Regions from separate parts of the Cupriavidus sp. DB3 genome, predicted to be linked through region 2. Evidence: predicted binding sites of a transcription regulator. Region 2 holds the regulator's gene; the other holds the start of a gene.

Region 1 (14,686 bases), on a different contig from region 2:
CGAAGTTTGCGTGCCCATGGAACCTCTCCTGGTTGACGCGCGCGAAGGCCTCCGCGCAAAACTTTCATTGACAAAAATATTTGACCAATCAAAATATGTCAACCTCCGCCAAACGACAGGGCAGCATGACGAAATCCCCCGACAGCAGCGGCGAACGCGCAGCCGAGGCGTGGCGCTCGATGTTTGAGTTCCTGATGCGCTCCGCGCCGCAGCGCTTGCGGACTCAGCAGGAGCACGGGCTCACGCCGAACGATTCCCGCGCGTTGTTTTCACTGGATGAAGACGGAAGACCCATCGGCGTGCTTGCCCGCGAATGGGGATGCGATCCATCGACCGCCACCTGGCTGGTCGACCGGTTGGAGCGTGCGGAACTGGCCGAGCGCATTCCTTCGCCTGACGACCGTCGCGTAAAACTCGTCCGCGCGACGAAGAAGGGCCTCGAGACCAAGACCGTGCTGATGGCGGCCTACCACCGTCCTCCAGCGGAAATGTCGAGCCTTTCGCCCCGCGAGTTGGACGAGTTGACCCGCATCTGCAGGAAGTTGTGCGGTCGCTGACGGGACGCCGATTCAAAGGGCCCTCCTGATTGCCCCGCCTTTCGGAATCCGCTCAACGCCAACCGCGCTGGCGCCGGATAAGCTCGAACCTCCTCCATCCGCTCGAGCTCGTCATGAATCCGATCACCCCTCACCGTCGGCCACAGGTATTTGCCTTTGCATCCATGCCCGAAGCCCCGCCCTCGCAGAACGTCGCGGCAATGCCCAAACACGGCGCGGACGACAACGGCCCGCCGGATTGCACCGCAGTGCGCGCGATGGCGATGCGATTGGACCAGGCGATTGGCAGCGCCGGCTCGAACGATCCCGATGCCTTCGTCACGCTCCGCGTCGCCGACCTGCGGCAAATGGACAGCTGGGGCGTCACGATTCACGGCGAAACGCTGCGAAGTTATTTCGACCTCGGCTCGATCGACGACGTGGAACAGCGCTATCCGGTAACGCTGGACGAAGCGCGATGGTTGCGGCGCGCTCTTGCGGCGTTGAATGATGGTCATTGCGCGTCCATCAATCGGAATCGGCGTTGGCGGCCGATGGCCTAGGAGCCGTGCCCCGGGCACCTGTTTCGTTGGAAGCGCGGCGCCCCTATCCCATCTACCTTTCGCCGGTCAACCCCACTTTGCGGCCCCCACTTTTGGGAAACGCCTTGTTAATATCCCGCGCGGCTTCGGCCGATAAAAACAACGGTGAATAACAAGGAAAAGAGATGAGAAATTGGACGGGATTTACCGCAGCGGTATTCGCGGCAATGGTGCTGAGCGGATGCGGCGGCGGCGGTGGGGATGATGGCGGCAACGACACGGGCTTCCAGCTGTCGGCCAGCCTGGACGGCACGCCGGTCAGTGGTTTTGCGCTGAAGGATGGTGGCACCACGACGCTCAATATCGAGTCGGGCCAGGAAGTGCGTCTGAGCGCCAGCAACGGCGTGACGTGGACGGCCAGCATGGAAAAGACCACGATCCAGCCCAAGAGCCAGAACAGCGCCGTGTGGGATGCCGTGCTGATCAGCCCGGAAGGCGGCACGGTGACGCTGGTGGCCAAGTCCGCTGCAGATGCGACCAGGCTTGCGACGATCCGTATCGAGGTGCCGCCGCACCGCTATGCGCGGGTGGCGGCCAAGGTCGGTGAAACCACCTTCTGGCGCGAGCAGGGAACGACTGTCGACGGATCCCAGATCGACGTCACCTATCGGGATACGACGGAAGCGGTCGATGCACAGGGTGGATTCACGATGAACCGCTATCGCATCGACGGCACGCTGACCGACACCTTCCTCAACGACGCCGACCGCAACCGTACGGCCCGCATTCGGGCAAGCAATCCAACCCAGACCTGCACGTTCACGCCGAAGCGCGAACATTTCCAATACCCGATGTTCGTCGGCAAGACCTGGACCTCGGGCTGGCAGTATCAGTGTGGCGCGTATCACGAAACCGCCGCCTTGCAAGCCAATGTGGAAGCCTTCGAGCAAGTCGCCGTCGGCAGCGACACGTTCGATACGCTGCGCATCAAGTATGACGTGGCCTTCACCAATTCGAACGACGGCACCCTGTCCAACGGCATCACCGGCAATGCTGCCTATCGGATGAACTACCGCTGCTGGTGGGCTACCGAACTTGGCCGCGCGGTCAAGTGCGAGTTCAACTACAGCTATGCCGGCATCGAGCCGGCCGGCCATATCCGACACTACGTGCAGACGGCAACGTCGCTGCAATAAGGCAAGCGCGGAAAGCCATCCACTCGATGAAAAACGGCGCCGCGGCGCCGTTTTTTTATTCCCGCACCACCCCGATCCCCTCGCCGACCAGCCGAAGTTCCACCTTCGGCATGTCCTCCATCACGCGCATGGCCTTCTGGCCGATGGTGACGCTGACCCCGCCGTGCACCTTCTTGCCGACCACCACGGCGGCGTCCGGGCGCGGGTGCAGCTGCTCGGTCAGCCTGGCCAGATGGGCGTCGGTGTCGAGCATGTCGCGCGTGTACTTGAACAGGGTGGCCCGCGCCTTCTCGCGCAGTTCCGGCGTGGCGCGCTCGGGGTTCTTGGCGAAGAAGGCCATCAGTTGCTGGATCTTGGCCTGCTCCTGTTCCTGCCGGCGCTTGTCCGCCTCGAGCGCGGCCTTTTCGGCGTCGGCATAGGGGTTCAGGCCGACGTGGATGGCGGTGGCGGTGCCGGCCGGCGCGCCAAGCGTGCCGGTGCGCACCGCATGCCAGGCGCGGCAGCGGCCGCCGGTGATATTGCCGCTGCCGACGGCTGGATCGCCCGCAGTGATGGTCTCGCCCGCGGCGACATCGCTCTGGCGAATGCCGCTGTCGACGGTGACCGTGGTGCCGGCTTCGACCACGGCGTTTTCGATGAAGCGGGCATGCACCGATCCCTTGCACTGGATCCGCGCGACGGCGCTGGCCGGATCGTGGGGTCCCTCGGACTTGCCGATGATGCCGCCGCTGACGACCACATTGCCGCCTGCCTCGACATGGGCGGCCTCGATGGTGCCGCCGACGATCACGTCGCCGGCCACGCGGACCGACATGCCGGTCTTGATATCGCCGCTGACGCGCAGCGTGCCTTCGAACGCAATGTTGCCGGAGTGCATGTCGACCGCGTCCACGGCGACGACCGGGTTGACGCTGACGCCGCGCGCGCGCACCGACGGCAAGCCCGCCACCGTCGCCACCAGCAGATTGGGGTCGTTTGCGTCCTGGGCCACGCCGTTCAGGCGTTCGGCGAACGGCGTGTCGGCGACCTCGGGAGCCGGCAACACGCGGCCGAACACGTCTTGCCCCGCGGTGCCCGGCACCGCCGGGATACGCCGCATCAGATGCGTGCCGGGCTGCACCAGCAACAGGTTGCCGAGGTCGCGCAGATCGATGCGGGCGCGGTCGTCCTCGGCGCCGCCGCGGCGCGGCTCGAGCAGGTTGATGAAGCGCGCCGGCGTGCCGCGCGTCGGCGCCGTGCCGTGCACGATCGGCAGATCATCGCAACGCCCCGCGGCGAAGGCCTCGGCCAGCGCCGGCTCGTCGACGGGCAGCTTGATGCCGCGCCCCGCCAGCACGATACGGACGTCGTTGGGCTGCACCGCGCGGCCGCCCTCCGGCGGCCATAGCGTCAGCCGCACCGTCAGCGAATCGGCATCGATGTCGATCTCGAAATAGCCGTCGACCAGCTCGCCGATCACCGCCTCGGCCGGCGCGCCATCGCGATGGCAGGTCAGCAGGAAGGCCGCGATAGCCTGCTCATCGAGCTTCGCTTGCGCCCAGCCCTGGGCCTCGAGGGCCGCCATCAAGGCAGCGCGATCGGGCGGCCCCCCGGCCCCATCGGCCCCATCGGCCCCATCGGCCCCATCGGCCCCATCGGCCCTACCGGCCCTATCGGCCTCCGCCGGCGGCTCGTACCGCGCCCGCACGGACTTGTCCGTGTTCTCCACCCACACCCGTACAACCGAAGCTGCTACGTCGCCCATCGCGTCCTCCAGCCGTCTGCCTTTGATTTATCGTTGTTGTCGGGGCGGCACCCGAGTCGGCATGCCGCCTGTCCGTCACCTACGGCGGATTTCGGCAAAACTTTAGGAAAATTTTTTCGGGACGCCTTCCGGTAAACTGTCGCCCTGCCCGCCCGGGCCCTCGCCGCTCCCCAGACGCGGCGCTTCGGGACCCGGGCCAACCCCGCCGTATCCCATGTCGAACACCCACGAAATCCGTCCCGGCCAGTCGATCGAGCTGCTCAAGGAACTCCATATCCTGACGCGCGACGGCAAGATGAACCAGGACAGCCGCCGCAAGCTGAAGCAGGTCTACCACCTCTATCAGTTCATCGAGCCGCTGCTGCAGGACCTCAAGCGCGACCATGCCGACCTGACGCTGGTCGACCATGGCGCCGGCAAGTCGTATCTCGGCTTCATCCTCTACGATCTGTTTTTCAAGACGCAGCAGGACCGCTCGCATATCTACGGCATCGAAACGCGCGAGGAGCTGGTGCGCTCGTCCACCGCGCTCGCCGAGCGGCTCGGTTTTCCGGGCATGTCGTTCCTGAACCTGTCGGTGGCGGAGTCGATCACCTCGGAGCGGCTACCCGCCACGGTCGACATGGTCACGGCGCTGCATGCCTGCAATACCGCGACCGACGACGCGATCCGCTTCGCGCTGACCAAGCGCGCCAAATACATCGTGGTGGTGCCCTGCTGCCAGGCCGAGGTCGCCGCCGTGCTGCGCAGGAACAAGTCAAAGACGCTGGGCAATCCGCTGACCGAGATCTGGCGCCATCCGCTGCATACGCGCGAATTCGGCAGCCAGGTCACCAACGTGCTGCGCTGCCTGCAGCTGGAAGCGCACGGCTATCAGGTCACGGTGACCGAGCTGGTCGGGTGGGAACACTCGATGAAGAACGAGCTGATCGTCGCCCAGTACAAGGACCTGCCGCGCCGGAGGCCGGCCGAGCGGCTGGCCCACGTCCTCGAAACGCTGGGGCTGGAGGAAATGCGCGAGCGGTTCTTCACGCCCGCCTGAGATTCACCGGGGCGCGCTCACTCGCATCTGGGATCTGGGCATCGCGCCTACTGTGTCGCAGTTGTTGCGTCACACATTGCGCCGCACCTGCCGCGCCGCACCTGCCGCGTCGCACCTGCCGCGTCGCACCTACTGCGGCTCGTCGCCCGCCATCCAGCGCCGCCAGCCTTCGTGGCCGAGCCGGCGCATGGTTTCCTCGTTGCGCTCGTAGATGTCCGCCGCGTCGGGAAAGGCCTCGACCGCGCGCGCGATGCTGTCTTCGCGCAGCAGATGCAGGATCGGATACGGCGCGCGGTTGGTGTAGTTCTCGATATCGTCGGCGTCGGTGCCGGCGAACTGGTATTGCGGGTGGAAGCTGGCGATCTGCAGCACGCCGGCCAGTCCGAGGCTGTCAAGCAGGCGTTCGGCCAGATAGAGGAAATCGTTGTAGTCGGCGAAGTCCGCCAGCATGTCGGGGACGATCAGCAGCGTGGTGTCGACGCGCGCGGGATCGGCCTGCGCCAACCCCTTCAGCTCGGCCTCCAGCGTGTCGAGCAGCGCCTCGGCATCGGTCGCCTCGCAGACCACGTAGCGGATCTGCTCCTTGACGTGGACGCTCTTGGCGAACGGGCACAGATTGAGCCCGATCACGGCCCGCGTCAGCCAGTGGCGCGTGGCGTCGAGGATCGCCTGCTGCTGCGACGGCGCCATCGCTCAGGCCGCCTTGCCGACCCGGCTGACGATATCGAGGGCGACCGCCTCGGCGACCTCGATACCGTCGATCGCCGCGGAATAGATGCCGCCCGCGTAGCCGGCGCCTTCGCCCGCGGGGTAGAGGCCCGCGACATTGATGCTCTGGTAGTCGTCCTTGCGGCGGATGCGCAGCGGCGACGAGGTCCGCGTCTCGACGCCGGTCAGCACGGCGTCGTCCATCGCGAAGCCCGGCACCTGGCGCTCGAACGCCGGCAGCGCCTCGCGAATCGCCTCGATCACGTAGTCGGGCAGCGCGGTGCTCAGATCGGTCGGCGTCACGCCCGGCTTGTACGACGGCTCGACGGTGCCCAGCGCGGTCGACGGCCGCCGCGCCAGGAAGTCACCCACCAGCTGGCCCGGCGCGCAGTAGTTGCGCCCGCCCAGTTCGAAGGCGCGTTCCTCCCAATGGCGCTGGAAGTCGATCCCGGCCAGCGGTCCGCCCGGATAGTCGTCGGGCGTGATGCCGACGACGATGCCGGCATTGGCATTGCGCTCGGCGCGCTTGTACTGGCTCATGCCGTTGGTCACCACACGCCCCGGCTCGGAAGCGGCCGCCACCACGGTGCCGCCCGGGCACATGCAGAAGCTGTACACCGAACGGCCGTTGCTGCAGTGGTGGACGATCTTGTAGTCGGCCGCGCCCAGCAGCTTGTTGCCGGCGAACTTGCCGAAGCGGCTGCGGTTGATCATGCCCTGCGGATGTTCGATGCGGAAACCCAGCGAGAACGGCTTGGCCTCCATGAACACGCCGCGGCGGTACAGCATCTCGAAGGTGTCGCGCGCGCTGTGGCCCACGGCCAGCACGACCTGCTCGCACGGCAGATAGTCGCCATTGGACAGCTGCAGTCCGCGCACGCGGCCGCCATCGATGTCGATGTCGTCGACGCGCGTGCCGAAGCGGATCTCGCCGCCGAGCGCGAAGATCTCGGCGCGGATGTTCTCCACCATCTTGACCAGCCGGAACGTGCCGATGTGCGGCCGCGCCTTGAACAGGATGTCCTCCGGCGCGCCGGCCTTGACGAACTCGTGCAGCACCTTGCGGCCGTAGTGCTTCGGGTCCTTGATCTGGCTGTAGAGCTTGCCGTCCGAGAAGGTGCCGGCGCCGCCCTCGCCGAACTGCACGTTGGACTCGGGATTGAGCACGCTCTTGCGCCACAGCCCGAAGGTGTCGCGGGTGCGCTCGCGCACTTCCTTGCCGCGCTCCAGGATGATCGGGCGGAAGCCCATCTGCGCGAGGATCAGCCCGGCCAGCAGACCGCACGGGCCCATGCCGATCACCACCGGACGCGGCGTCGTCGCATGCTGCGGCGCCTGCGCGACGAAGCGGTACGTCATGTCCGGCGTCACGCTCCAGTTCGGCTTGCCGGCCATGCGCTTGCGCGCCGCCTCCTCGTCCCTTACCTCGATATCGACGATGTAGGTCAGCTTGATATCGGAACGCTTGCGCGCGTCGTGCGCGCGGCGGAACACGGTGAAGGACACCATGCCGTCGCCCTTGACCCCGATCTCGATCAGCCGCGCACGGACGGCGGCCTCCAGGTCACTTTCTGAATGGTCGAGGGGGAGCTTGAGTTCACTGAGGCGTAGCATGGGGGGCAATGTATTCGGCGGCCGAACGGCGGGTCCGATGGCCGGACCGCAATTCTAAAGCCTTTCGGCCGCGGCGGCCCCTTGCGGCGGCCGCCGCGCCCCGCCCCGGAAGATCGTCAGTCCTGCGCCGGCACCTGCCCCAGCAGCGCGGCGTAGCGCGCCATGTCGACATTGCCGCCGGACAGGATGATGCCGACCCGCTTGCCGGCGATCGGCGCCTTGCCCGCGAAGGCCGCGGCGGCGCCGAGGCAGCCGGTGGGCTCGACCACCAGCTTCATGCGGCCGGCAAAGAAGCGCATCGCCTCCACCAGCTGGGCATCGCTGACCGTGACGATGTCGTCGACCAGCTGCTGCAGCACCGGGAAGGTGTAGTGGCCCAGATGCTGGGTCTGCGCGCCGTCCGCGATGGTGTCCGGCGTGCGGATCTCGACGATGCGTCCGGCGCGCAGGCTCTGCTGGCCGTCGTTGCCCGCTTCCGGCTCGACGCCGATGATCTTGCAGCCGGGATGCATGGCCCGCGCGGCCACTGCGCTGCCCGACAGCAGCCCGCCGCCGCCCAGCGGCACCAGCAGCACGTCGAGCGGGCCGGCCTGCTCGAACAATTCCTTGGCGGCGGTGCCCTGCCCGGCCATCACGTGCGGATGGTCGAACGGCGGGATCAGCGTCAGCCCCTGCTCGCGGGCCAGCCGTTGGCTGATTTCCTGGCGGTCCTCGGTATAGCGGTCGTACAGCACGACTTCGCCGCCATAGCCGCGCGTCGCGGCGATCTTGGCCGCGGGCGCGTCCTTGGGCATCACGATCACCGCGCGGGTGCCGAACAGCCGCGCCGACAGCGCGATCGCCTGCGCGTGGTTGCCCGAAGAAAACGCCGCGACACCGGCGGCGCGCTGCTCGGGCGACAGCTGCGCGATCGCGTTGTAGCCGCCGCGAAACTTGAAGGCGCCCATGCGCTGCAGGTTCTCGCACTTGAAGAACAGCCGCGCGCCGGTCTGCGCGTCGGCGGTGGCCGAAGTCAGCACCGGCGTATGGTGCGCGACGCCACTGATGCGGCGATGCGCCTCCACGACATCGGTGAACGAGATGGCCAATTGCGTCATGGGACAGCACTCCTTGCAGGGAAAGACGTACGAACTTCGAAGGGAAAGGTGTCGGCTCGGCTTCAATGCGCGAGGCGCCGGCGGCGCCAGCCGGAAAGTATGCGCGCGATACGGGTCCGCGAGAATACCCGGGCACGCTGGCGCAGCCGCACCGCGGTATCGCGCCGCGCTCGCAGGGTGAACCACCCGGAGCGGGACAGCGCGACCACGCTGCCCGGCGGCAGCGGCCGCCGCGGCCAGTGCAGCGTCTCGGCCAGCAGCAGCGGCGGCTCGATCAGTTCCACGTCGCCATCGGCGACATGCAGCTCGGTGCCGGCTTTGGCATGGAAGGCGAACGATTGCCCGGCGCGCAGCGTCAGCGCGCGGTGCAGGTAGATGGGATGGGGCAGCAGGGAGAGGATGGACATGATGGCCTCGGCAGGTTCGGCTGCGTCTGCGTGTCACCGACACAGCGGTAAAGACCGGCCGGTATCGGGAGTGCCGCGATCAGTACCGCGATCAGTACCGCGATCAGTACCGCGATCAGTACCGCGATCAGTGGCGCGATCAGTGGCGCGGTCAGTGCCGCAAGTCAGCGCAGCAATCGAATGAACGCAGAGTACCGGCCGCCGTCGCGGCGCGGCAGGCACACCGCACCGGAACGGACAGCAGAACAGAGCCCCATCCTTCGCTCTGTTACGATACGGCCGAAACTTTTCTGTATCTGTTGCGCATCGGCCGGATGCGCCACCATGCCGCATGGACTCCGCCCCGCTGTACCGCCAACTCGCCGGCCACTATCGGCAAGCCATCGCCGCGGGCACGCTGCTGCCGGGCGAGCGGATGCCCTCGATACGGGCCCTGATGGAGCGCCACGGCGTCAGCCTGTCGACCGCGCTGCAGGCGTGCCGGGAGATGGAGGCGCAAGGGCTGCTCGAAGCGCGTCCGCGCTCCGGCTACTTCGTGCGGCCGCCGGCGCCGCAGGGCACGCCGATCGCCGAACCCTCGGCCTCGCTGCCCGATCCCGCGCAGTACGTCGGCATCCACGCCCGTATCTCGGCCATCATCGCGCGCGGCCGTCGGTATCCCGACGCGGTCAATCTGGCCGGCGCCTGCGCGCCGCCCGAGCTCTATCCGGTCGAAGCGTTGCGCCAGGCAGCCGGCCGTGCGCTGCGCCGCCATCCCAATCTGCTGGGCAGCGCGGTCGAGCCCGACGGGCATCCGGCACTGCGCGCCGCGCTGGCGCGCCAGGCACTTCAGGCCCGCATGACGCTGGCCCCCGAGCAGATCGCCATCACGCACGGCTGCACCGAAGCGCTGAACCTGGCCTTGCGCGCGGTCGCCGGCCCGGGCGATGTCATTGCGGTCGAATCGCCGACCTATTACGGGCTGCTGCAGATCCTCGAAAGTCTGGGCATGCGCGCGCTCGAAGTCCCGTGCAGTCCGCAGACCGGCCTGTCGCTGGAAGCGCTGGAGCTGGCGGCGCAGACCTACGACAACATTCGGGCGGTGGTGGTGGTGCCGAACCTGCAGAATCCGCAGGGCAGCATCATGCCGGACGCGAACAAGGCCCGGCTGGTGCAATGGTGCGAGGCGCGCGGCATCGCGCTGATCGAGGATGACTGCTTCTCCACGCTGGCCGACGACGATGCGCCGCTGGCCGCCGCCAAGGCGTGGGACCGCAGCGGCAACGTGATCTACTGCGCGTCGCTGCACAAGAATCTGGCGCCCGGCATGCGGCTGGGCTGGATTGCCGCCGGCAAATGGCAGGCTCGGGTCGAGATGCTGAAGTTCAGCCAGTCGCGGCCAAATGAGCTGCTGTCGCAGATCGCCGTGGCCGAACTGATGGCATCGGGCGATGTCGACCGGCACCTGCGACGCCTGCGCGCGCGGCTGCGCCATCAGCGGCATTGGGCCGCCGAGACGATCGCGGCGCTGTTTCCGGCCGGCACGCGGCTGTCGGCGCCGCAGGGCGGCATGCATCTATGGGTGGAATTGCCGGACCGGCTGTCGTCGGAGGCGGTGTTCGAGCAGGCGCTCGAGGCCGGCGTGCGGGTGATGCCCGGCGTGGTATTTTCCAACTCGAGCCGCTTCGACCATTGCCTGCGGATCAATATCGGCGCGCCCCGCTCCACCGCACTGGAACAGGCGTATCGGAAGCTGGCCGGCGTGGTGGCCCGGGTGGTGGCGCAGGGGGTGGCGCGACCGGAGCCGCGCTAGCGGGAGGGGTGGAACGCGGTGCCGGGGGCACCGCGTCCGTGCAGTCCGTGCAGCGATGGCATGCAGACCTGTTGCAGGGCTGTTCCAGGCTTTAAGGCCTGCAAGCCTGCCGACTTACAGGAACACGATCAGCGCAACACCGGCGGCGATCAGGCCGAACTTGACCACGTAATAGACCTGGCGGTTCCACGCCTTCAGGCGACGGCGATACTGCCCGCCCAGCCAGACGATGCGGAACAGCTTGTTGATCATGCCGGTCTGGTCGTTCTCGTCGTTGGGCGAACTGGCCGCGCTCATGACCTTGCGGCCCAGCCAGCGGTTGACCTTGCCGGCCCAGCCATAGCGCATCGGCCGCTCGATGTCGCAGAACAGGATCAGCCGGTTCTGGTCGCTGCGGTTCTCGGCCCAGTGCAGATAGGTCTCGTCGAACACCACGCCCTGCCCATCGCGCCAGCTGTGCCGCTCGCCGTCGACCTCGATGAAGCAGCGATCGTCGTTCGGCGTCGCCAGCCCGAGGTGGTAGCGCAGCGAACCGGCAAAGGGATCGCGGTGGGGATTGAGCTTGCCGCCCGGCGGCAGCTCGGCGAACATCGCGGCCTTGACGAACGGCAACTCACGCAGCAGCGCGACCGTGCGCGGGCACAGTTGCTCGGCCGACGGGTGATGCGCCTCGTACCACTTCAGGTAGAAGCGCTTCCAGCCGTATTTGAAGAAGGAATTGAAGCCGGCGTCGTCGTTCTTCTCGGCGGCCTTGATCTTGCGCATCGCGGCCAGCGCCAGCCCCTCGTCGCGGATCTCGGGCCAGGCGGCGCGCAGCTTCTCCAGCTCCGGGAAGCGCTCCACCGGGATGTACGGCGTGCGTGGGACGCCCGAGAAGGCGTACATGAAGCAATTGACCGGCGCCACCAGCGCCGAATGATCCAGCAGCTGCCGCCAGATACGCAGGCGCACCTTGCCGCGGAAATGCACATACAGAATCGCGCCGAGATAGGCCGCGACAATGATCCACTTGACCACCTCGAACTCTCCCTGAACTGCCTCGTGCGAGCCTGCCGCCGTGCGGGCGAAGGCACACGATGAGGTATGAAGGACCGTAGTTTACCTAAACGGCAGGCCCGGCGCAGGAGAGGCGAAATCAGCGGTTGCCGCGGGACTGCCGGGCGATGCGCTCGATCAGCGCGCGGGCATCGTCGGGCGCGCCCTGCAGGGTCAGCAGGCGCGCGTTCAGCACCATGTTCTCGAGGACCAGCTTGGCGGTCGACGCCCACATCGTGGCCAGCACCGCGTCGACCGGCATGCCCGCCGCTTCCATCGCCTGCGAGCGCTCGGCCACCAGGCGGCAGACCAGGGAGCGCAGCGCGCCGTCGTCGAACGGCAGATTGGCATAGTCGATCGGATCTTCCTTCTCGACCTCCACCATCAGTTGCATCAGCATGTCCTCGGTCATCGGCAGCTCCTTGCGGGATGATGAGAGTCGCCCCTTCGGGGACCCGGCGGCGACGGCCGTGGGCGCGCCGCCCATGCGACCGAAGCTACGGCAAACGGCGCCGGGCTGTCAATTCCGCGGCGGGCCGCAGGGAGGACGGCGCCGTTCGCATCGGGCATCGCCTGGGGCGACGAATCGATCCTGCCCGGCGATAGAAAAGCGCCCGACATTCGGGCTGAACGAAGCGCGAGCGCCACAGTCAGACACGTGGTTCTCATTCTCATTTCCAACGGAGACGCACAGACAATGACAAAGCGTTTGTTGTCCGCCATGCGGCAGTACGCATGGTTCCAGGGAGTCAAGCACCACGTCGTCCAGGGCGTCGAGGCGCTGGCCGAACTGCTGAAGTCGCCGTCGGTGGCCGCGCGCGCGGTGGCCGCGATCATCGCCGAGACCGAGCACGGCGTGCAGGTGTGGGTGTCGTACTTCGGCAAGCCGCTCGACCCGCATACCAATTACGTGCTGTGGCCCACCCGCGCGCTGAAGGCCGCGCGCCCGCGCATCGCACTGCCGGGTTTTCCGGCGCGCGACCGCCCCGAGGGTTGACGACGCGCAATGACCTCCGGACCGTCCCTCGGACAGGCGCGCTGTAGGCGACGTCCCGACAGCAGCCTGCCGGCGGGCGCCACTAGAATGGACATCACACCGCCAACCCACAGCACGGAGGCCGAGATGGACATGCCCGAACCGGTACACGACGAAGCGCTGGTCAACCTTTACCTCGAGCGCATCTCGGCGCTGTCGGTCAGCGCGTTCGACGGCGCCGATGTCGGTGAGGAACTGCAGCAGTTGATGACCGAGGCGGTCAGCGAATGCGACGCCAGCAAGACCGCGCCGGTCGGCAACAACCTGCAGGTGCTGGTCGCTCGGCTGCGCGAGCGCGCCGAAGCCGCTGAGCGCGAAGATCAGCCGGCGATACGCGAGACCTTCGAGCAGGCGCTGGCGCTGGCGGGCGGTTCCGCGGGGTAGGCGCGGAACACGGGCACGGCAAGGCGCCAGCGGATCGGAAACGGTGATATCCGAGTTTGCCGGGATATCGGAAGACGGGCGCGGAAGACGGTACTGCGCGGAAGGCGGTACTGCGGAGAGGGGATGATTGCGGGAGTACTGGGGGTACTGCGTGAGAGATACTGCGTGCCGCTGAGATGTCCGCACGGTACCTGGTTCAAGGACCGGGGATCGTGCGTTTTGCCGTGAATCACGGCGACATCTCGGGAATTTGGTTGCGGGGGCAGGATTTGAACCTGCGACCTTCGGGTTATGAGCCCGACGAGCTGCCAGACTGCTCCACCCCGCGTCTGGAAGAACAACATTATGCAGCAATCGCGCCGCCATTGCAAGCATTATTGTCGGCGTCAATCTCGGGCGCCAGGCGCCAATCCATCACAACGTGACATGATCGGCGGCATCGCCCGCGCCGCGACTACCACGAGCACGATCATACTGCGACCGTGACCGTGACCGCGACCGCCAGCTTCAGGACTCCGGCCCAAGAATACGATCCACGCGCGCATAGCCCGCGCTGAACGCCGCGACCTCTGCGGCATGGCGGGTCGCAAAGACCTGGTCGCCGCTGGAGATCATCTCGACATCGCCGGCATCGCTGGGGTCGCCTCCTTCCTGGCCGATGCGGACCTCGTAGGCCCAGCCCGGCGACCCTCCGCCCGGTCGCTCGGACACCAGCACATAGACGTCCATGCCGCGATAGTCCTCGACACGCCAGTCGTCGTCATGCATCGCGCCTCCTGCATTGCTCGGGTACACAGGTTCAGGCTAGGCCGGCCATCCGGTGCGCGCAATGCGAGGGAGACTGACGTGGCTGTCGGAGAATGGCGGAGCCGAAGCGCCGGGACAAGAAGCCAGAGCGCCAAGGTGCCGAGACGCCCGGCCGAAGGGCCAACGCCCAAATGAAGGGCCAATGCCGAACCGAAGCATCTACGCTGAATCCAACATCGACATCGACATCGACATCGACATCGACATCGACATCGACATCGACATCGACATCGACATCGACGCCCCAAAACAAAAACGGCTTGGAGAGAGAGAACTCTCCAAGCCGTTCGAACTGCATGTAGGTGGCGCGGCTGGCAGGATTCGAACCCACGACCCCTTGGTTCGTAGCCAAGTACTCTATCCAACTGAGCTACAGCCGCACGCGAGAAAGAGATTATATCGCGTTTTTTGTTTTTGGGAAGCCCCCTGCACCATCTTTTTCCGCGTCACCCTCGCCGGCCGCTGTTCCTATAATGTCTGCCCATCAAGAAGTGATCCGTACCATGAGCAAGGCTTTTGTCAAAGAACCGTCGGACGACGAAGACGACGACCTCCCGGAAGGCGCGACGCCGCTGCCGGCCGGCACCAAGAACTACATCACGGCGCAGGGCTACCAGCGGCTGCGCGACGAGCTGATGCACCTGATCGATGTCGAGCGCCCGGAGATCGTGCAGATCGTCTCGTGGGCCGCGTCGAACGGCGATCGTTCCGAGAACGGCGACTATCTCTATGGCAAGAAGCGCCTG
Region 2 (14,686 bases):
CGAGGTCGAGTTGGCCGGGATGGCGATGGCCGGCTCGATCACGAAGCCGCTGGCGGTCACCAGCTGGCCGTTCTGATCGACCTGGAACGAGCCGTCGCGGGTGTACGCGGTGGTGCCGTCCGGCAGCGTGACCTGGAAGAAGCCCTGGCCGATGATGGCCACGTCCTTGGCATTGCCGGTCTGCTGCGGATTGCCCTGCGTGTGGATGCGCTCGGTGGCGACCGGACGCACGCCGGTACCGAGCTGCAGGCCCGACGGCAGCGTGGTCTGGTCGGACGACAGCGCGCCCGGCTGGCGGATGGTCTGGTACATCAGTTCCTCGAACACCGCGCGGCTGCGCTTGAAGCCCGTGGTCGACACGTTGGCCAGGTTGTTCGAGATCACGTCCATCTGCGTCTGCTGCGCATCGAGGCCGGTCTTCGCAATCCAGAGAGAGCGGTTCATGGTGTTCCTTGGTGGCGGGCACGCGCGGCGGCGTGCCCTGTCGATTCATTGGTGGGCGCCTGGCGTGGGCGCTCAGGGCGGGCGATCAGCGGTTCGACAGCAGCGCGTTGGCGCGCTGCTCGTTGGCGTCGGCGCCCTGGATCATCTTGATCTGCATCTCGAAGCGGCGCGCGTTGGCGATCATGTCGACCATCGCCTCGACCGGATTGACGTTGCTGCCTTCCAGCGCGCCGGCGATCACGCGCACGGTCTGGTCGGTCTCCAGCGGCGCGGCGCCCGGCCGCAGCCGGAACAGGCCGTCGTCGCCGCGCGCGATCGCATCGGGCGGCGGATTGACCAGCCGCAGCCGGCCCACCTGCGCGAGGCCATTGGCGGTCTCGCCGGGGCCGCGCGCGGTGATGGTGCCGTCGCTGCCGATGGTCACCGTCGAGCCGGGCGGCACCGCGATCGGGCCGCCGTCGCCGAGCACCTGCAGGCCGTTCGAGGTCAGCAGCTGGCCGTCCGGGCCCACCTGCAGCGAGCCGGCGCGGGTATAACCCTCCGCGCCGTCGCGCCCCTGCACCGCCAGCCAGCCGTTGCCCTTGATCGCGATATCGAGCGGACGCTCGGTATAGGTCAGCGGCCCGGCCTTCATGTCGGCGCCAGGTGTGCTGGCCAGCGTGAAGGCGCGGGTGGGCGTCTCCTGCCCGACCACCGGCACCGCGCGGAACATGTTGACCTGCGCGCGAAAGCCCGTGGTCGACACGTTGGCCAGGTTGTTGGCCACCGCGGCTTGCTGGTCCAGCGTCTGTTTGGCGCCCGACAGGGCGGTGTAGATCAGGCGGTCCATCTGCGATTCCTATCCAATGCTTGCGGCCACTGCTGCGGCTTTCCGTGGTTGCGCGGTGATGCCGATCATGCCGATCATGCCGATCAGATGTTGACCAGCGTCTGCAGCACCTGGTCCTGCGCCTGGATGGTCTGCGCGTTGGCCTGGTAGTTGCGCTGGGCAATGATCAGGTTGACCAGCTGGCCGGACAGGTCGACGTTCGAAGCCTCGACCGCGTTCGATTGCAGCTGGCCCATGCTGCCGCCCGGCGAGCCGAGCAGCGGCTGGCCCGAGGCGCCGGTGGCGCTCCAGACGTTGTCGCCTTCGGGCTTCAGCCCTTCGACGTTGCCGAACGAAGCCATCACGACCTGGCCCAGCGCCTGGGTTTCCTCGTTCGAGTAGCTGCCCAGGATGGTGCCGTCGGCTTCGATCGAGAAGCCCAGCAGCGCGCCCGTGGTATAGCCGTTCTGCACGATCGACTTCGGATCGTTGTCGTCGCCGAACTGCGTGGTGCCGGCCAGATCCAGCTGGATGTTCATCGCGGCGGCGCCGCCGGCGGCGGGCACGGTCACCGGAATCGTCGCGCCCGGCGCCGGCGTGACCAGCGCGCCGTTCAGGTCGAAGCGCATCGCGTTCGGACCCGACAGCTGCGCGCCGGTGGCGTCGGTCACGTAGACCTGCCAGTCGGTGCCGGTCGCGTCGGTGGCGCCCTTGCGGAAGTAGGCCGTGACCTGCTGCGCGTTGCCCAGCGAGTCGAACACTTCGATGGTGCTGCTGTAGTTGAACATCGCCGCAGCCGGCGGGTTGCCGGCCGAGGTGGCGAACGGCACGGTCGGCGCGGTGCCGCGCGAGTCCAGGTTGTACTGCGCGGTGATGCGGTCGGTGGCCTTCGGCGGCATCTGGGCGTTCGACACCACCAGCGGTTGCGGCTGCACGCCGCCGCCCGGCTGCACGCCGGCGGGGTAGCCGGTCAGCTGCAGGCCCTGCGCATTGGTGATGCGCCCGTCGTCGGTGCGCAGGAACTGGCCGTTGCGCGAGAAGAAGACCGAGCCGTCGGTGCCGACCATGCGGAAGAAGCCGTTGCCGCCGGTGATGGCCACGTCAAGCGAGCGGCCGCTCGCCTCGATATTGCCCTGCGTGAACGACTGCACCACCGAGTTCACGCGCGTGCCCAGGCCGACCTTCGAGCCGGCGTACACGTCGGCGAACTGCGCGGTCGATTGCTTGAAGCCGACGGTGTTCGCGTTGGCGATGTTGTTGCCGATCACGTCCAGATTCTGTGCCGCGGCATTGATGCCGCTGACTCCTTGACCGAAACCCATGATTTCCCCTTGTTACGCGTCGTACGAAGTTGCCCGCGCCGGCGCCGATGGCACCGCCGCGCTGGCGTTCTGTTGAATACCGATTACCGATTAAAGAATCTTGCGGACGTCGTCGACCAGCGCGGTATGACCGCCGCCGATATCGACCAGCACGCCATTGGCGTCGCCGCTGATGGCCTGCACCTTGCCGTAGACGAGCGCCACCGGCTCCACGCTCTTGCCGTCCGCGGTCGCGCTGACCTTGAACGTGTATTCGCCGTCCGGCACGGTGCCGCCGGCGTTGTTCTTGCCGTCCCAGGTCACGTCGTGCACGCCGGCGGTCTGGCCCTTCAGGTCGATGGTGCGCACCACGTTGCCGTCCTTGTCGAGCACGTCGACGGTGACCGCGTCGGCGGTGGCCGGCAGGTCGATGCCGAACTGGCTCGGCTTGCCGCCGGAAACCGCGACTTCCTTGCCCGGTACCATCACCGTGCGGCCGATCAGCGCGGCCGAGTCCATCGCACGGCCGGCGCTCACCTGGGCCAGCAGCTGGCCCAGCGTCGCGTTCATCGTCTGCATGCTGCTGACCGTGCTGATCTGCGCGAGCTGCGAGGTCAGCTGCGAGTTGTCCATCGGCTTGAGCGGATCCTGGTTGTTCATCTGCGTGACGAGCATCTTCAGGAAGTTGTTCTGCAGGTCCGCGGCGCTGGACGCGCTGTTGGCCAGCTGATTCGACGCGCTGTTGTTGTTGCTGACGGGTGGCGTGGTGGTCATCGTTGGTCCCGTTGGTCCGGTTGGTCCCGTTGATATGGCGGAATCACTGACCGATGGTCAGCGTCTTGAGCATCATGTTCTTGGCGGAGTTCAACACCTCGACGTTGGCCTGGTAGGACCGCGACGCCGAAATCATGTTGACCATCTCCTCCACCGGATTGACGTTGGGCATCACCACATAGCCGTCGGCATTGGCCAGCGGATGGGTGGGGTTGTGCACCATGCGGGGCGGCGACGGATCTTCCATCACGCCACGCACCTGCACGCCGCCGATATCGGCCTGGCCCGGCGTCGGCGCGAGGCCGAACACGACCTGCTTGGCGCGATACGGCTGGCCGTTGGGCGCCACCGCGCTGTCCGCGTTGGCCAGGTTCGAGGCCGTGACGTTCATGCGCTGCGACTGCGCGGCCATCGCCGAGCCCGTCACGTCGAAGATATTCATTGCCGGCATGGTTTCCTCACGACTGGATGGCGGACAACATGCCCTTGATCTTCGCGTTCATCACCGTCAGGCCGAACTCGTACTTGACCGCGTTGTCGGCGAAGGCCACCCGCTCGGTGTCCATTTCGACGGTGTTGCCGTCGATGCTCGATTGCATCGGAATGCGGTACGCCAGTTCGAACTCGCTGGCGACCGAGGCCTGGCCCGGCAGATGGCGCGTCGACGTGGTCGACAGCGACACGCCGTTGGCCTGCCGCCCCCGCTCGACCGATTCGGACAGCTGGCTGGCAAAGTCGAAGTCGCGGGCCTTGAAGCCCGGCGTATCGGCATTGGCGATATTGGCGGCGATTACCGATTGCCGCTGATTGCGCAAGTTCAACGCTTCCTGCTGGAAACGGAACGACGCATCGAGTCTGTCGATCATGTCCGTATCTCGCTATCTCTCGCTATCGAGGAACGTGTGACGAAACCACGCGCCCCTGCGTCGGCAAGGGCGTGAGGGCGGCCGGGAATGGACCCGGCCTTCTTTACGGGTGCCATCTTAGGTGGCGGGTGGCCAGTGCAATCGGACGAATAGGACGGGGAAATCTGCGCATTTCGGGCCGAGGGCGCGCGGGCCGCTGCCTACAATGAGGTCTCGTTGCCGGGCTCATCGCGTCTACACGCGCCCCCACACGCGCTACGCGCGTGCCTGCGCCCGGCTTCCCCGTTTTCTTTTTCGCTCCGCCTGCCGGGATCACGCCATGTCCAGCTCGCCCCGCTGCTCGCTCCGTCGCTCGCACCATCGCTCGAACCGATCGGCACCGGCCCGCCTCGCCTTGGTGGCGCTCTGCGCGGCGCTGCATTGCACCGCCGCGCTGGCGGCGACCGCCACGACGACGCCCGTGCCGCCCGCGCCCTCGTCCTCCGCGCCGCCGCACGCTGCGCAGCCGTCGCCGTTCACCGATGATCCGGTGCGCGTCGCGGTCGAGCAGTTCCTGCTGCGCGAGACCGCCGGGCTGCCGGGCAAGGCCAGCATCCAGGTGGTGCCGCCGTCGGGCGGGCGCGCGCGCGAATGCGTGTCGCCGCAGCCGTTCCTGCCGGGCGGCGCGGCGGCCTGGGGCCGCGTCTCGGTCGGCGTGCGCTGCGGCGGCGAGCGGCCGTGGACACGCTACGTCCAGGCGCGCGTCTCGGTGGTGGCCGATTACTATGTCGCCGCGCATGCGCTGGCGCCCGGCCAGCCGATCGGTCCGGCCGACCTGGAACAGCGCCAGGGCGATCTGGCCGGCCTGCCGCGCGCGGTCGTCACCGACCCGGCCCAGCTCGAAGGCGCGGTCACGGCCAACCGGATCGCCGCCGGCTCGCCGCTGCGGATGGACATGGTCAGGAAGGCGATCGCGGTCAAGCAGGGCCAGATGGTCTCGGTGACCATCGAAGGCGAGGCCTTCCAGATCCGCAGCGAGGGCAAGATCCTGGCCGACGCCGCCGCGGGCAATACCGTGCAGGTGCGGCTCAAGAGCGGCCAGGTGGTCAACGGGCTGGTCCGGGACGCGGACACGGTGGTGCTGCAGCAATAGCCCCCAAGCCCCCGACTTCGTTACAGCGTGTCACAATTCGCGTCCTAAAGTTTGGCGACCCCGCGCCGTTAAGCTGAGCAAACCCAGCAAGGACATCCCGTGAAGATCCACCAATCGACTCTGCCGCGCACCGGCGAAGGTGCCGCTGAAAGCACTGGACGCACCGCGTCGAGCCCCGTTGCGGGCGCCGCACCGGCCGCGGGCGGCCTGACCATGAGCCCGCTGGGTACCCAGGTTCGCGATATCGGCACGCGCCTCGCCCATGAGGCCGACGGCGATATCGACCAGGCCAAGGTGGACGAGATCCGCCAGGCCATCGCCGAGGGCCGCCTGAAGATGGACCCCAGCAAGATCGCCGACGGTCTGCTGGCCACGCTGCGCGAACTGACGCAGGACAACGGCCGCTGAGCAGGCATCGATATCGCGTTGATCCTGCGTCGATCCTGCGTTCGATCCCGATATCCGCGCCGCCCGGCCCCCGATTCCCCACCGACTTCCTTCGACTTCGCGCCCATGAGCCAAGCCCTGATCGCCAGCATGCAGCACGAAACGCAAGCCATCGCGGCCTTTGTCGATGCCCTGCAGCAGGAACGGAACGCGATTCGCACCGGCGACTTCCAGTCGCTGGGCGAGCTGGTGCAGCACAAGCAGGAACTGGCACAGCAGATCGCCCAGCTGGGCACCGCGCGCCAGGCGCAGATGGCCGCGCTCGGCATTCGCGTGGGCGGCGGCCGGCAGCTGGTGGGACTGCATATCGACGAAGGCGTCGCCACCGCGTGGCGCACGCTGGTGCTGACCGCGCGCGGCGCGGCCGAGGCCAATGCGCTGAGCGGGGCCGTGGTGTCCGCGCATCTGGAATACACGCAGGACGCGCTGCAGACGCTGCGCCAGCGCGGCGACACGGCGACGGTCTACGGCCGCAACGGCCGCGCGCAAGCCGGCCCGCGCGGCGTCAGCCTGGCCAGCGGCTAAAGCGTCCGCCCTTCCCTCACGCGGTCGGCTCGACCGTGCTGGCGCGCCGTCCGCGCGCCTCCAGCAGGAAATATCCCACCGTCGCCGGCAGCATCGGCAACAGGTAGTACATCGCCCGATAGGCCAGCAGCGCCGCCAGCAGTGCGTGGTGCGGGACGCGGTCGCCCAGCAGCACCACGAACACGGTCTCCAGCACGCCCAGGCCCGCCGGGATATGGGCCACCGCCCCGGCGATGCTGCCGATCAGCACCACGCCCAGCACCACCAGCAGCGGCACCGACGACGGCAGCAGGGTCTGGATGATGGCCGAGATGGTCAGCCAGTTGGTGATCGACAGCGCGCACTGCATCACCGCGAAGCGCAGCGGCGGCAGATGGAAGGCATGCCCGCGTACCGTCCAGCGGCGCCGCCTGGCCTTGGCGCAGGCGACCAGATACGCGGCGACCACGCCCAGCAGCGCAAATCCGGCGATCTGCAGCAACGTGGCATTGAGCCCCCATTCGACCGGCAGCACCACCGTGCGCGCGGCCAGCACCGCGCCGAGCAGCGCCAGATAGCCGATCCAGTTGCTGACCACGCCGATGGTATAGACCGAGGCGATCTGTGCGCCCGACAGTCCCGCCCCCGAATAGAGCCGGTAGCGAATGCCGAGGCCGCCGACCAGCGCGCCCAGGTTCAGGTTGAAGGCATAGCTGACGAAGGCAATCACCAGCACGCGCGGCGACGACAGCCGATGCCGCGCATACCAGCGGCCCAGCAGGTCGAACGCCGAATGCCAGAAATAGCTGAGCATCACCAGCAGCACCGCCGGCGTCAGCGTGCGGTAGTCGTATTCCTGCAGCGTGACCCAGACCTCGGCCCATTCGACCTCGGCCAGCTTCCTGACCACCAGCACCACCACCAGCGCCACGAAGGCGATGCCGAGTATGCGGCGCACCTGCGCCCAGCGGCTGCGCCGCCGTGCTCCCGTGGGATGACTCGCCTGTCTTGCCGTCATCTATTCGGCGCCCCGCTTCAGGATGGGAAATCGCCAGGGCCGGCGCGGGGGCTCGGCGGTGGCCACCACCAGCTTCGGCGTGTGCGCCGGCAGCCAGCCGGCCCACGCGGGGAAGCGGCGCAGGAAGTGGAACATCAGCGTGGTGGCCGCCAGTTGCAGCGGCGCGCGCGGCGTCTCGCGATCGGGCGGGATCTCGCGGCAGGCATTGGCCATCAGCGTGTCGAGGTTGGCGCGCAGCTCGCGCGCGAAGCCGGCGTCGCGGATCACCAGATTGGCCTCGAGATTCAGCGACAGGCTCAGCGGATCCAGGTTGCTGGAGCCGACGGTGGACCAGTCGCGGTCGATCACGGCAACCTTGCCGTGCAGCGGCCGCTCGCAATACTCGAAGATGCGCACGCCGGCGTCCTGCAGATGGGCGTACAGCATGTCGGCCATGCGCTTGACCCACAGCATGTCGGGATTGCCCTGCAGGATCAGTCGCACGTCGACGCCACGCTGCGCCGCCTCGCAGATCGCATGCAGCAGGCGATAGCCGGGCAGGAAGTAGGCGTTGGCGATCACCACCTGATGCCGCGCGGCGCGGATCGCCTGCAGGTACTCCCATTCGATGTCGGTCGGATGCGCGTCGTTGTCGCGCGTGACGAGCCAGGCGGCCATGTTGCCGGCCGGCGGCGCGGGCGGTACGGAGGGCACGTCGACATCGCCCGGCGGCAGCGTCTGCACGAGGAAGCGATGTACCTCGGCGGCGGCCGGCCCCTCGACCTCGACCGCATAGTCCTGCTTGGCCTGCGGGCCGTGATCGGTCAGGTGCTGCGCGGAGAAGTTGATGCCGCCGATGAAGGCGATGCGCCCGTCGATCGCGACCAGCTTGCGATGCAGCCGGCGGAACAGATTGGTCCGCACGCCCAGCAGCCGCCGGCGCGGCGCGAAGATATGGAAGCGCACGCCGGCCGCGACCATGCCGGAGACGAACTCCGGCGGCAGATCGGGCGAGCCGTAGCCGTCGACGGTGATCGCCACATGCACACCGCGGCTGGCCGCGGCGATCAAGGCCTCGCGCAGCGCCACGCCGACGCGGTCGTCGAACAGGATGAAGGTTTCCAGCAGGACGCTGGTCTGCGCGGCGGCGATCGCGGCAAACACACGCGGGAAATATTCGTCGCCGTTTTCCAGCAGGCGGATGCGATTACCGCTGGTTCGGTTGGGGCTCATTTCGATGTCTCGCTGCCATATTCTCGGTAGGCAACAAGCACATTCAATGCCACCCGTAGCGGGCCGGCAAGAACATCGCAAATCACATCGTCATGACGGCGACTTCGAGGTCACCTTGCCGCGTCCCCGCGGCCCCCGCCATCAGCGATAGCTGACCGTGACCTGGCTGGCCTGGCCTTGCAACACGGGGGTCAGCGGGCCCTGTCCCGGTATGCGGAACGCGAACACAAAGCCCTTGTCGGCGTCGTCGCCGCGGAAGGCATCGGTCTTGCCTTCGGCCCCGGGCAGCAGCACGCAGCGATTGGCATTACAGAGATAGGCTTGCAGATTTGGCGGTGGCACACGCGCAAAACGGTAACGCCAGCGCACCGCGGTGATCACGCCTTCGGACTGCGTCAGATAGCCGCTGGGCAGGATAGGCGCCGACAAGGCGCGCACGCCGCGGCCATGCAGCGCGGGCGCCACCACCGAGGCGGTCCAGGCATGGCGCGACTCGCCGCCGAAGTTGGTGTGGATCAGCGGCGAGGCGGCGACGGGGGCCGCCATCATCGCCGCCACCGTCGCCGCGGCCACCGTTGCAACCGCCACCATCGGCCGGGAGATCGGGCGCCGCAGCGCGCGGCACCACCGGACCGGGCGAGCTGGCATGCGATCCATCACAGCAGCCCGCGCAACTGGCTGCGCAGACGGTTGATCGCCTGGCTGCGGATCTGGCACACGCGCGACTCCGTGACCTCGAGCACCGCGCCGATCTCGCGCAGGTTCAGTTCCTGGTCGTAGCACAGCGACAGCACCAGCTTCTCGCGTTCGGGCAAGCGCTCGATCGCGCGGATCAACGCGCCGCGCATGCCGCTCTCCATCAGCAGCGTCAGCGGATTGCCGTCCTCGCTGACGGTCAGGTGGCGATCGAGGAAATCCTCCTCGCCGGAGCGCTCGAAATCCTCGTAGTGCAGCAGCTGGCAGCCATAGACCTCGTTGAGCATGCTCTGGTATTCGTCCAGCGGCATCTCCAGTTCTTCGGCGACCTCGGAGTCCAGCGGCGTGCGGCCGAGCTTCTGCTCCAGCGCGCGCACGGTCCGCTCGATCCGGCGCGTCGACTGGCGCAGGCTGCGGGACTGCCAGTCGTTGGCGCGCACCTCGTCGAGCATCGCGCCGCGGATACGCTGGCTGGCGTAGGTTTCGAAGCGCGCGCCGTGGGTGTCTTCGTAGCGGCGGGCGGCGTCGAGCAGGCCGATCATGCCGGCCTGGATCAGGTCGTCCAGTTGCACGCTGGCCGGCAGCTTCGCCGCCAGTTGCAGGGCAATGCGCCGTACCAGCGGCGCATGGGTCTGGACGGTGTCGGTCTGTTCGAGCTTTCCCTGGATCGTGTACATGGTGGAATTCTCGCGAGTGCTAGCAGGCCATCGCCGATGCGGGCGGCGCGGCGCCGGCGGCAGCAGTCGCTGCGCCCGGCGCGCCCGCGGCGGGCATCGGTTCGGGATCGGGTGAAAGAGGCCAGCCAGCGATGCTGGCGGCAAGTCGGCGCAGCATGGCGGTGGCCGGCGCGCCAGGGAAGGCATCGACGACGCCGCGCGAGAGCGCCGTGCCGCGCGCGACCAGCGGGTCGGCGGGCAGCACGCCGGCGCAGCGCGCCTGCACGCCCAGGTACTGGCCCGCGGTGCGCGCCAGATTGCCGGCGATCGCCATCGCCGACGCTTCGCTGGCGGCGCCATTGACGACCAGCTCGAACTGCCGGCAGGCATAGCGGTGATGCAGCCGCTTGATGCAGGCATACGCCGCGGTCAGCGATTCGCGTTCGGGCCGCATCACCACCACCAGGTTGTGCGCGGCGCCGGAGAAGCGCGACAGCGCGCCATCGGCGCCGAGACGCGCATCGCTGACGACGGTGCGAAAGCCCTGCAGCGCCTGCAGCGGGCCCCACGCCGACGCATCGCCGGGCAGCAGCGCCGGCATGCCGGCTTCGCGGCGCCCCACCGCGGCCTCGGCCGCGATGGCGCCGGCGAGCACCTGGGCCAGCGTGCCCGACGGCGAAGCGCCGGCAAGGCGCGTGGCGCGCGCGTGCGCCAGGTCTTCATCGACCAGCAGCACGCGCTCGCCCTGCAACGCCAGCGCATGGGCCAGCCCCAGCGCGACCGTGGTCGCACCGGCGCCGGGCTCGCAACCCAGCACGGCGATACGGCGGGTGGCGCGCGGCGCCAGCATGCGGCGCAGGCTTTCGGCCTGATCGACGGCGAGCATGTTGGGTCAGTCTCCGAGCGCGGCCAGGTCGAACCTGGCCGACGCGTTGGCTTGCGCGCCCGCGGCCGTCTGCGTCATCCGTTGCGCCAGATGCTGGGCGGATTCCGGCAAGGCCGGCGTCGCCAGCATCGGTTCCGTGGTGGCATGCCTGGCGGCCGAAGTGGCGGCCGAAGTGGCAGCCGAAGTGGCAGCCGAAGTGGCAGCCGAAGTGACGGCAGTGGTGGCGGCGGTAGTCACGGCGTCCGTGGGGGCGTTGTTGACGGCGATGGCGTCAAGCCCCGCCTTCTTCTCGTTCGCCACCGCATTGGACGCTGGCGCGGCGTTGCGGCCCGGGAAGTTCTCCAGCACGTCGAGCAAGGCCAGCAGGCGGCCCAGGCCTTCGAGCAGCGCGGCGGCGCCCGGCGCCGCGTCCCTGGCGGCGGCGCGGCCGGCCAGACCGGCCAGGCAATCGATCGCCGCCGCGGCCGGCGCATGGGCCAGCCGCAAGGCGGTCATGCCGGCCTGCAGCGCGACCAGCGCGTCGACGTCGAACACTTGCGGCGAGGTGCCGGCCGGGCGGCCGAGGTGGTCCAGCGCATGGCGCAGCGTGCGGCATTGCAGCGCCGCGGCATCGCCCCAGCGCGCCCACTGGGCGAGCTGCGCGCCGGCCCCGGCCAGCGCCGGATCGGCCAGCAGATAGTCGACGGCCAGCGTCTGCCCGCTGTCGCGCTCGATGGTACGCACTGCCAGCAGCACGGCATCGATGCCGCCTTCGCTGGTGGCGCCGCGCGCCGCGCGCGCCTGCCCTTCGACCACGCGCACGCGGGTCTGCGCCATCCATTGCACCGCGTCGCGGTCGCGCCAGCGCAGTTCGGCCTGCGCGTGGAAGGTCAGCGTGTCGGCCAGCGCGTCGAGCTTCCATGCCGTGCCATCGCACAGCACGCGCGCGCTCTTGCGCACGGACGCCAGCCAGCGCTCGCCGCTCGACTGCCAGCGTTGCAGCGTGGCGCCGGCCGGCATCGTGTCGAGCAGATGGACGACGGTACGGCGCGCGGCCAGCGCGGCGCGCCAGTCGGCCATCTCGGCGTCCCAGCCGCCGGCCTGCTGCGCGCGCGCCAGCGGCGTCACGGTGGCCATCAGCGGCATGCCGTCGCGATCGCCAAGCCACAGCGTGTGTTGCCACGGCTGCGGCGCGCGCCGGCCCGGTACCGCGCAGGGCAGCGTCACCGAGGCGGACAGCACGAAGTGTTCGCAATGGCGGCTTGCGTCCTGGCAGATCGCATCGCGGACCTGGCGTACCAGCGGACGCAGCTCGGCCTGCGCCGCGCGGCTCGCCCACAGCTCGCGCAGCAGCGCAAAGCCATAGGAGCCGTCGCGCAGTGCGTTGACGCAGGCGCCCACGGCGTGGCCGCTGTCCGCGATCGAGCGCAGCACGTCGTGCGCTTCGTTGCTCGCGCCCCGGCACGCATCGGCGGCGTCGTCCGCACCTTGAGCAGCCAGCGCACGCCGTGCGGCCTGCGCGTCGGCGAACACCGAACCGCGCCGCGGCATCAGGAAGGCGCGCTCAACCAGCGCGTCGCCGCGCGCCAGTTCCAAGTGTTCGGGCACGCGCTGGCCGGTCGAGGCGTAGAACACCGGCAGCCGATGCCGGATCACGACATCGAGCACCGAACCCAGATGGGTGGCCTCGTCGAGCTTGCTGATGATGCAGCCGTCGATGCCGGCGCCCGGCGCGGCGTCGTGGCGGTAGGCGTGCACCACCTCGTTGAGCGTATCGCCGTGGCTGGCGCCGTTGAGCAGCAGCACGCGCTGCACCGGCGCGGGCGCGTCCGCCAGCATCGCGATCTGCTCGGACAGATTGCGGTCGCGCTGGCTCATGCCGACGGTATCGATGATGACCAGATGCTTCTGCGACAGCGCGCCCAGCGCGAGGCGCAGGTCGGACGCGTCCTTGACCGCATGCACCGGCACGCCAAGGATGTCGCCATAGATGCGCAGCTGCTCGTGCGCGCCGATACGGAAGGTGTCGGTGGTCAGCAGCGCCAGCTTGTCGGCGCCGTGCTTGAGCACGAAGCGCGCGGCCAGCTTGGCGGTGGTGGTGGTCTTGCCGACCCCGGTGGGCCCGACCAGCGCCAGCACGCCGCCCTGGCCGAACAGCGCGTCCTCGTCGGCCAGTACCGGCACCTTGCTGGCGATCTCCTGGCGGATCCAGCCCATCGCGGCCGGACGGTCGTAGCCGGCCGGCAGCCGCGCCAGCAGCGTGCGCGCCAGTTGCGCGGAAAAGCCCGCGCCGACCAGCCATTCGAACAGCGACTCGCGCAGCGGATCCGCGGCGGCGGCCGGCACGGCGGGAACCGCGATGCCCGACAGTTGCCGCTCGATCAGCGCGCGCATCGATTGCAATTCGCCGCGGATGCCGTCGATGTCTTCCGCGGCCGCGACCTGGATCGGCTCGCGCACCGGCGGCTGGAACCGGGGCGCGCTGTCGGAGATCGCACCGAGATCGGTATCGCGCATCGCCACGATTTCCACGCCGCCGTCGACGGTGCGGTTGGACAGCACCACGGCGTCCGGCCCCATGGCTTCGCGCACCTGGCGCAAGGCTTCGCGGCCGGTGGCCGCCACAAATTTGGCTACGCTCATGTCTTGCGACCCTTGATTCAGTGGGTTCCCGCGGCAACGCCGGTATGGCAACGATTCCGATCTTCCGGTGGTCCGGCTCCGGTACGGTGGGCCGGAACAACGTCTTGCGCGGCGGCCATGTGCCCGCCGGCAAGCAAGCGGTTCGGATCGAGGTGAACGGTCGGCCGTCCCGCTTTCCCTGCGCCGGTGTTTCGGTGCACCGGCGAATCGGCGGCCGTGGGGCGACTCTCGTGTGGTCGCCGCGCGCCGCTCGGCGAAGCGGCAGCCTGCCCCTTCGACGTCTCGATTATCCGAGCGGGGGCATGGCGCTATTAGGGCGAATAGGCGGGGGATTGCGGCGCTATTTGGACGATGACGGTGCCGCCGGCCGGGCGAATCGCGGCAGCACGGTCTGATTACCGGTTAACGGCAGCCATGCGGTTTTATTTCGCCCACGATGGCTGGCAGGCGGCAAGGAAGGCTCTCCGTTGCGTCGACAGCGCGGATCTTTTTGGAAGTGGTGACCGTTCGCCCCTGACAGACTCGCTGCTTTTTCACGATTCCCGCCGATCGACCGCTCGATCGCGACCAGCCCGCCATGCCGCTCGATACCTCGCCCCCCTTGTCCGTCCGCCCCTGCGATTCGACACCGCGCGACTGCCTCCCGACTGCCACCGTGCCATCCGGCGTCATGCGGGCCCACAGGCGTGGCGCCGACGATCTGCGGCTGGTGTTGCTGCCCACCGAGATCCTTGTACGCATCGCCGGCTACCTGCGGCCGAATGCGGCGCTGGCCCTTGGCCGCGCCTGCTGGCCGATATTCGAGGCGTTGCGCCGCGACGTCATCGAGCCGCTGCGCCTTGGCGAGCGGATCCGCTGGATCAACAGCCTGACCGGCGTCCAGGGCGCGATTCGCGGCGTGCTGGCGGCGCCGGCGGAAAGCCGCCCCGCCTTGTTCCATGCCGTTGCCCAGCGCGCGCAAGCCTTGCACCCCCTGCTGACGGAACCGTCGGGCGAGCTGCTGGCGCCCCAGCTGCAGGCGTGCGCCAGGCCTTGGTGGGATGAGCTCTATGCGGCCGAGGACCCGGCGCGGGAGCGTCTCGCCCAGGCGCGCAGCTGCACGGAGGCCCATGGCGAATTACTCGAGCGGGTGCTCGCCTCGCCGCCGGAGACACGGGTACGCCTGCTGTTGCGGTGGTTCGGCACGGCAGGCACGCCGTTGCCGGCGGTCGGTCAATGGAGCCGTATCGTGTCCGCCTTGCCGCCGAACGCGCGCGGCCGGATGCTGGCCCTGATGGCCAATGGCATACCGAAGCAGGAAGCCGAATACGCGCACGCGCA

The links. The regulator FliA, encoded in region 2, starts transcription of late flagellar genes. The targets are predictions, from matches to a motif close to CTAAAGTTTNNNNNNNNNNNGCCGNTA.
Region 1: a site for FliA is predicted at 4,098-4,124, ahead of K7G19_RS16470 (DUF342 domain-containing protein). Genes of this name have one in related genera too.

The regions. Positions count from the first base shown of each region.
Region 1 is NZ_JAIZPL010000005.1:13,873-28,558, forward strand. Features, by position in the region: gene K7G19_RS16450 (FAD-dependent monooxygenase) at 1-18, opposite strand, end outside; gene K7G19_RS16455 (MarR family winged helix-turn-helix transcriptional regulator) at 126-557, shown strand; gene K7G19_RS16460 (hypothetical protein) at 671-1,099, shown strand; gene K7G19_RS16465 (hypothetical protein) at 1,306-2,274, shown strand; gene K7G19_RS16470 (DUF342 domain-containing protein) at 2,330-3,838, opposite strand; gene K7G19_RS16475 (SAM-dependent methyltransferase) at 4,233-5,060, shown strand; gene K7G19_RS16480 (DUF1415 domain-containing protein) at 5,190-5,750, opposite strand; gene K7G19_RS16485 (NAD(P)/FAD-dependent oxidoreductase) at 5,754-7,382, opposite strand; gene K7G19_RS16490 (threo-3-hydroxy-L-aspartate ammonia-lyase) at 7,499-8,479, opposite strand; gene K7G19_RS16495 (hypothetical protein) at 8,542-8,886, opposite strand; gene K7G19_RS16500 (PLP-dependent aminotransferase family protein) at 9,218-10,678, shown strand; gene lpxO (lipid A hydroxylase LpxO) at 10,793-11,695, opposite strand; gene K7G19_RS16510 (hypothetical protein) at 11,814-12,125, opposite strand; gene K7G19_RS16515 (hypothetical protein) at 12,411-12,710, shown strand; gene K7G19_RS16520 (hypothetical protein) at 12,843-13,133, shown strand; tRNA gene K7G19_RS16525 (tRNA-Met) at 13,385-13,461, opposite strand; gene K7G19_RS16530 (hypothetical protein) at 13,641-13,901, opposite strand; gene K7G19_RS16535 (hypothetical protein) at 13,933-14,271, opposite strand; tRNA gene K7G19_RS16540 (tRNA-Arg) at 14,244-14,320, opposite strand; gene greB (transcription elongation factor GreB) at 14,444-14,686, shown strand, end outside.
Region 2 is NZ_JAIZPL010000008.1:195,152-209,837, forward strand. Features, by position in the region: gene flgG (flagellar basal-body rod protein FlgG) at 1-444, opposite strand, end outside; gene flgF (flagellar basal-body rod protein FlgF) at 530-1,273, opposite strand; gene flgE (flagellar hook protein FlgE) at 1,357-2,574, opposite strand; gene flgD (flagellar hook assembly protein FlgD) at 2,665-3,327, opposite strand; gene flgC (flagellar basal body rod protein FlgC) at 3,371-3,778, opposite strand; gene flgB (flagellar basal body rod protein FlgB) at 3,786-4,193, opposite strand; gene flgA (flagellar basal body P-ring formation chaperone FlgA) at 4,513-5,325, shown strand; gene flgM (flagellar biosynthesis anti-sigma factor FlgM) at 5,425-5,733, shown strand; gene K7G19_RS23245 (flagella synthesis protein FlgN) at 5,839-6,297, shown strand; gene K7G19_RS23250 (lysylphosphatidylglycerol synthase domain-containing protein) at 6,314-7,234, opposite strand; gene clsB (cardiolipin synthase ClsB) at 7,295-8,506, opposite strand; gene K7G19_RS23260 (flagellar protein FlhE) at 8,648-9,052, opposite strand; gene K7G19_RS23265 (RNA polymerase sigma factor FliA) at 9,163-9,879, opposite strand; gene K7G19_RS23270 (flagellar biosynthesis protein FlhG) at 9,899-10,744, opposite strand; gene flhF (flagellar biosynthesis protein FlhF) at 10,751-13,366, opposite strand; gene K7G19_RS23280 (hypothetical protein) at 13,944-14,686, shown strand, end outside.